2 regions of the Amycolatopsis sp. NPDC049868 genome follow, and region 1 is predicted to be linked to the other one. Evidence: riboswitches for the same ligand, from Rfam matches in the RefSeq annotation. Region 1 holds a riboswitch; the other holds the start of a gene.

The links. Region 1 has a riboswitch for cobalamin ahead of ACIBTM_RS28895 (prenyltransferase/squalene oxidase repeat-containing protein). Riboswitches for the same ligand answer to the same signal wherever they lie in the genome.
Region 2: another riboswitch for cobalamin. It lies ahead of metE (5-methyltetrahydropteroyltriglutamate--homocysteine S-methyltransferase); the one in region 1 lies ahead of ACIBTM_RS28895 (prenyltransferase/squalene oxidase repeat-containing protein).

The regions. Positions count from the first base shown of each region.
Region 1 covers NZ_JBITKV010000007.1:398,969-402,368, forward strand. Annotated here, with positions in the region: gene ACIBTM_RS28890 (LLM class F420-dependent oxidoreductase) at 1-369, shown strand, start outside; gene ACIBTM_RS28895 (prenyltransferase/squalene oxidase repeat-containing protein) at 388-1,395, opposite strand; cobalamin riboswitch at 1,427-1,554, opposite strand; cobalamin riboswitch at 1,690-1,756, shown strand; gene ACIBTM_RS28900 (hypothetical protein) at 1,860-3,400, shown strand, end outside.
Region 2 covers NZ_JBITKV010000001.1:1,398,365-1,401,764, reverse strand. Annotated here, with positions in the region: gene metE (5-methyltetrahydropteroyltriglutamate--homocysteine S-methyltransferase) at 1-2,033, opposite strand, end outside; cobalamin riboswitch at 2,134-2,357, opposite strand; gene ACIBTM_RS06685 (ribonucleotide-diphosphate reductase subunit beta) at 2,440-3,400, opposite strand, start outside.

The sequences.
Region 1 (3,400 bases):
CACGGCGAGCACGTCGACTTCGACCCGGTCTTCTCCTGGCCGAAACCGGTACGGAAACCGCATCCGCCGATCTACGTCGCCGGTCAGGGCCCCGCGGGACTCAAGCGGCTCGCCGAACACGCCGATGGCTGGCTTCCCCATTCCGTGACACCGCCGGAGGAATTGCGCCGCGTCCGGTCCTGGCTCGCCGATCAAGGGCGTGAAGACGTCCGGATCAGTGTGTTCGGCGCTCCGGCCGATCCCGGGCTGTTGCGGCGCCTCGCGGACGCGGGGGCCGACGAGGTCTCACTCATCCTGCCCACGTTGCCGGAAGCCGAAACCTTGGAGCGTCTCGACGAGCTGGCAGCGGTGATCGGGCGACTCCGCTGAACCACCCGTGGTCTCACGTCACGGGCAGGCGAGCACCGGGGCCTGCGGACGGCCACCGCCGTGCAGGTCGCTCAGCGGAACCCTGGCCAGGCCGAGGATCGCCTGCGCGGTCGCGCGCGGGGCGGTCGACGGGTTCAGGCCCGTGGCGTCGTAGGCGATCGCGCCGCGGTCCGCCTCGGCGCCGGCGCAGCCGGTCTGCAGCGACCGCAGGAATTCCCGCGCCTTGATCGCGGCGGCGGGACGGTGGCCGGCCAGCGCTTCCGCGGCGAGGCCGGTGCTGTTGGCGTTGGGCGCGTTCGTGCCGACGCCGAAGCCGCCGTTCGCGTGCTGCTTCGTGACCAGCCACGAGGTGCCCTCGCCGGCGTTCACCGGGTCGCCGGTGGCGCGCAAGGCCTGCACGACCGTCGCGGTCGCGTCGACGTCGCTCGTGCACGTCGCTTCGCCGAAGTTCAGCGGGAAACCGCCGTCCGCGCACTGGGTTCCCGCGAGGAACGTCACGGCGGGCGCGGGGGCGCCCTCGGGCGTGCGGTCCAGCGCCAGCAGGGCGAGCGACTGCGAGAGCGCGTTGGAGTAGTCGCCGTACTCGGACCGGTCGGAGAACCGGCCGGACGGCGTGAGCAGCGAAAGCAGGCCCGCCTTCAGGTCGACACCGCCGAACGACGCCGGGTTCTTGTCCCGGATCTGCGCGGCGAGCATCAGTTTGGCGTGCGCGCCCGCGTAGGACTCGGTGCCACCGCCGACGTAGCCGGTGGTGATCTCCGGCTTCGCCAGCCAGTCGATCGCCTTGCCCGCGTTCGTGTCCGACACCCCGGCCGCGGCGAACGCGAAGATCGCGTCGATCGTCAGGCCCTGGTCCGGGAACTTCTGGCCGCCGAAGTCGGCCTCGAACCGTTCCCCGTCGGTCATCTGCCTGGCGAGCCAGCCCGCGGCGGCGTCCGCCTTGTCCCGGGTGGCCGCGGCCGCCGCCGGGGCGGCGACCAGCCCGATACCGCACAGCAGGGCGACAGCGAAAACCAAACGTCTCATGAGAACCCTTTCCCGCATTTCCACGACAGGAGTCGGTGACACCGCGCGACGTGGGTGACCGGGCTCGCCTGGAAGGCACACCGTTGCGGGACAGCGCCGGACTCTCACCGGACTTCCCCCACGACCGCGCTGAATCGGACGAGGAGAAGACTCTCACCCCGTGCGAGTGCCGGACACCGCCGGGTGCCGGATGCCGATGTGATCCTGGTGACCGACCTGGTCAGCGGTGCCTGCCGGAGGTGATCGGGTGTTAACCTCGGCTGGCTCGACAACTGAACACCGCCGCCCGTGACGGGGAAGCCGGTCGAAATCCGGCGCTGTCGCGCAACCGTGGGCCCTTCGCAGGGCGAGCCGGGATACCGAACGGGCGGATGAACGAACAAGAGAGTCCGAACCACTGTCGCGATAAACAGGGGTGACTGCGGCGTCCCGCGCTGTCCTCCGTCGTACCGCAAGGAGGAGTCATGCGCCGCGGGTACCTGGCCGCGTCGGCGTTCGCCGTCAGCGTCGCCATGATCGCCGCACCGCTCAGCGGGACGGCGACGGCCGCGAATGATCCAGGCGCGGCGAAGGTGAATTCCCGCTGGCTCGCGACGAAGCTGAAGCCGGACGGCACACTCGAGAACCCCAACGGCGGCTCACTGCCCGACCACGGCCTGATGCTCGACGTGCTCTTCGCGATGTACGCCGCGGGCGAAGGCACGGGGGCCGAGCCGATCGTGAAGTTCCTCGACGACCAGGGCCACGCCACCGACTACTTCACCTGGGACGGGCTCGCTCCCGGCGCCGGGTACGACAAGATCATCGTCGGCGGCGCCTTGGCGAAGACGCTGGTCGCCGCGCAGGTCTCCGGCCGGAACCCCAGGAACTTCGACGGCTACGACCTGGTCGCCGAGACCCAGGGCGCGATCATGCGCAAGGGCCCCGACAAGGGCCGGATCAGCGATTACGCCAAGGATCCCGCGCTCGCCGACGCGGTGAGCAACAACGCGAACATGTTCGGTCAGGCGCTCGGGGTGATCGGCCTCGCCGCCGCGGGCGTGAACGACCGGCTCGCCATCGACAAGCTGCTGACCCAGCAGTGTTCCGAGGGCTACTTCCGCGTCCTTTTCTCCTCCATCCCGACGAAGGAGACCGGCGACCACGTCACCCCGGACGGCCGCAAGATCTCGACCTGCGACGAGGGCAAGCCGCTCGGCCTGTCCCCGACCGACGGTGACGCCACCGGCCTCGCCCTCTCGGCGATGCTGGCCGCGAAGAAGGCGGGCGCGGCCGGTCTCGACGCCCCGATCGCCAAGACCGTCTCCTGGCTCAAGGCGAACCAGGCGTCCGGCGGAGGCTGGGGCGGTGGTGTCGGCACCGAGGCGCCGAACACCAACAGCACCGGCCTGATCGTCCAAGGGCTCGTCGACGCCGGCGGCGCGGACGCGGCGGTGGACAAGGGTGTGCGGTACCTCAAATCCGCGCAGGCGAACGCCGCGGCCGACTCCGGGAACAAGCTCGCGGGCGAGCTCGGCGCGATCGCCTACGACCCGGCTTCCTACGAGGCCGCGCGTTCCTCCGGTATCACCGGCCTCGACACCTGGATCCGCGCGAGTGCCCAGGCTTCGCTCGGGTTGTCCCAGGTCGGCTTCTACTCGCTCGCGAAGGGCGACGGTCCGCCACCGACCACGGGCGTCCCGGGAACCCCGGCTCCTACGACGCAGCCGCACAAACCCGCTCCGAAGACCACGGCGCCGAAACCCAAGAAGTTCGTCACGCCCAGGGCGTCCACCGGCGCCCGGGTGTCGACGGCGGCGACGACGATCACCATCCCCGCCGACGCGACACCGGCGGCCCGCCTCGGCGCCTACCTGACGAACCGGCTCGTCGGCGGCGACCACGTCGAGGTCACCGAGGACGGCAAGACCTACGTCGACTACGACGCCACCGCCGATCTGGTGCTGGCCTTACGGGCGCTGGACCAGCAGCCGGACGCGGTCGCCCGCGCTTCGCAGTTCCTGCT
Region 2 (3,400 bases), on a different contig from region 1:
TCGGTGACGACCTCCATCTTCGACCGCGCGGCCTCGATGCTGGTGACGTCGGCGTCGAGCGCGTCGATCGCTTTGACCACCTCACCGAATTCCGAGTAGCACATATGCGTGTGGATCTGCGTGGCGTCGTCGATCCCGGACGTCGCCAGCCGGAACGACGAAACCGCCCACGCGAAGTACGCCTCGTGCGCCGCCGCGCGCAGGGGGAGGAGCTCCCGCAGCGCCGGCTCGTCGACCTGGATCACGCGGATACCCGCCTCCTGCAGGTCGTGCACCTCGTCGCGGATGGCCAGCGCCACCTGACGGGCGGTCTCGCCCAGCGGCTGATCGTCGCGGACGAACGACCACGCGAGGATCGTCACCGGCCCGGTCAGCATGCCCTTGACGGGTTTGCCGGTGAGGCTCTGCGCGTAGCGTGCCCACTCGACCGTCATCGGCTCCGGACGTGAGACGTCGCCGTACAGGATCGGCGGCCGGACGCAGCGCGAACCGTAGGATTGCACCCAGCCGAAGTCGGTGGCCGCGAAACCGGCCAGCCGCTCGGCGAAGTACTGCACCATGTCGTTGCGTTCTGGCTCACCGTGCACCAGCACGTCGAGGCCGAGGTCTTCCTGGAGCCTGATGACGCGCTCGATCTCCGCCTTCATCGCGGCTTCGTAGCCCGCGTCGTCCAGCGAACCCGCCTTGTGCGCGGCCCGCGCCTTGCGGACGTCGGTGGTCTGCGGGAACGAGCCGATCGTCGTGCTCGGCAACGGCGGCAGCTTCAGCGCGGCCTGCTGAGCCGTCGCGCGCCGGGCATAGGGGGAGCGGATGGTGTCCTCCGGCCGCAACGCTTCCAGCCGCGCGCGTACCCCGCTGTCGGCCAGGTCGGCCGCCGTCGCACGATCCGTGGCCGCGGCACGAGCGGCTGAAAGGTCGATGCCCTCTTCCTGCAGCGCGCGCCCGAGCAGGACTACCTCGTCGACCTTCTGCCTGGCGAAAGCGAGCCAGCCCTTGAGACGCGGGTGGAGCCCGTCTTCCCGCTCGACGTCGTAGGGCACGTGAAGCAATGAGCAGGACGTCGACACGCTGACCGATTTCGCGGTGCCGAGCAACGTCGCCGCCCGGCTGAGCGCGCGGGTCGGGTCGGTGCGCCAGACGTTGCGCCCGTCCACGACGCCGGCCAGAACCTCCTTGTCCCGCAAGGCGGGTTCGGTGGCGACGGAGTCCACAAAGGACTCATCGGTGACGAGGTCGACCGCGATGGCGTCGATCGGGGAGCGGGCGAGCACGCCGAGGCCGCGCCCGAGCCCGCCGAAGTACCCGGCGACCAGGATCTTCGGCCGCACGGTCTCCTTCGCGAGCCGGTGGTAGGCGCGGATGAGCGCGTTGAGTTCCCGCTCGCTGCGATCCGCGGCGAAGGCGGGCTCGTCGAACTGCACCCACTCGACGCCTTCGTCGTGCAGACGCCGCAGTAGTTCGACGTAACCGTCGAGAAGGTTGTCGAGCAGCTCCAGTGGGCGGAAGCCCTCCGGCGCGGCCTCGGCCGGCTTCGCGAGCAGTAGGAACGTCACCGGGCCCACCAGTACCGGCCGGGTCTCGACGCCGATCGCGCGGGCTTCGCGGTACTCGTCGAGCGGCTTGGTGCCGGTGAGCGAGAACCTCGTGTCCGGGCCGAGCTCGGGGACGATGTAGTGGTAGTTCGTGTCGAACCACTTCGTCATCTCCATCGCCGGCGCGTCCTGCACCCCGCGTGCGGCGGCGAAGTAGGTGTCGAGCGATGAGAGGCCGAGCGTGGTGAAGCGTTCCGGCAGCGCTCCGAACAGCTCGGTGGTGTCGAGCACCTGGTCGTAATGGGAGAACGTGTTGGAGGGGACGGAGTCCAGCCCCGCGTCCTTGAGCTCTCGCCAGGTGCGGGTGCGCAGCGCGCGGCCGGTGCCGAGCAATTCGGCCTCGTCGATCTTGCCCGCCCAGTAGCGTTCGAGTGAACGCTTGAGTTCCCGGTCCGGTCCGATCCGGGGGTAGCCCAGCACTGTCGTGCCGATTTCGGTCACAGCTCTCTCCTCGCGAGCTTGTCGTCGGAGCCCGGAGCGCGCGCAGGAGTGACCGCCGTTCGGTCGTGCCCATCCCACGAGGCCCGGACTCACGCACGCCGTCGGCGCGCGTACCACGGGCAGGTCTTCGGACTCGTGGGCGACTCGCTCGCTCCTACCGGCCGTCGCTTCCCGGGGCGCCATGTCCCAGTGCTTTACCGTGTCTCGCACGGTGACGGCTTTCGTTCCCACATACCGCTGCGGGGCAGTCCCGGATTCGCACCGGGTTCCCTGTTACCTCACCCGGCCTGGGAGGTCGGGCGAACCAGTAGCACCTTGGAGCGTACCGCGAAGTAGAAGTACATGAAGGCCCCCTTCCTGTACCTAGGCGCAAGGAAGGGGGCCTTCATGTACTACGGACGGGGGATCAGTCCCAGTCGAGGGCGCCACCGGACTGGTACTCGATGACGCGGGTCTCGAAGAAGTTCTTCTCCTTCTTGAGGTCCATCGCCTCCGACATCCACGGGAACGGGTTCTCCGTCTCGCCGAAGATCGGCGCGAGACCGATCTGCTGCGCCCGCCGGTCGGTGATGAAGTGCATGTACTGCTCGATCAGCTCGGCCGACAGCCCGAGCATGCCGCGCGGCATGGTGTCGCGGGCGTAGGCGACCTCGAGTTCGCAAGCCTCGGTCAGCATGGTGCGGACCTCGGCCTGGAACTCCTCGGTCCACAGGTGCGGGTTCTCGATCTTGATCTGGTTGATGCAGTCGATGCCGAAGTTCAGGTGGATCGACTCGTCGCGCAGGATGTACTGGTACTGCTCGGCGATGCCGACCATCTTGTTCCGGCGGCCGAGCGACAGGATCTGCGCGAAGCCGGTGTAGAACCACATGCCCTCGAAGATCACGTAGAACGCGACGAGGTCACGCAGGAAGTTCTGGTCGGCTTCCGGGGTGCCGGTCTCGAAGTCCGGGTTCTCCAGGTTCTGCGTGTACTTCAGCGCCCACGTGTCCTTGTCCGAAATGGACGGAACTTCGCGGTACATGTTGAACAGCTCGCCCTCGACCAGGCCGAGGCTCTCGCAGATGTACTGGAAGGTGTGCGTGTGCACGGCCTCCTCGAACGCCTGGCGCAGCAGGTACTGGCGGCATTCGGGGTTGGTGATCTGCCGGTACACCGCGAGCACGATGTTGTTGGCCACCAGCGATTCCGCGGTGGCGAAGAAGCCGAGGTTGCGCTTGAGCATGGTGCGCTCGTCCTCGGTGAGGCCGTCGGGCGACTTCCACAGCGCGATGTCGGCCTGCATGGCGACCTCGGTCGGCATCCAGTGGTTGTTGCAGCCGGCGAGGTACTTCTCCCACGCCCAGGTGTACTTCATCGGCAGCAGC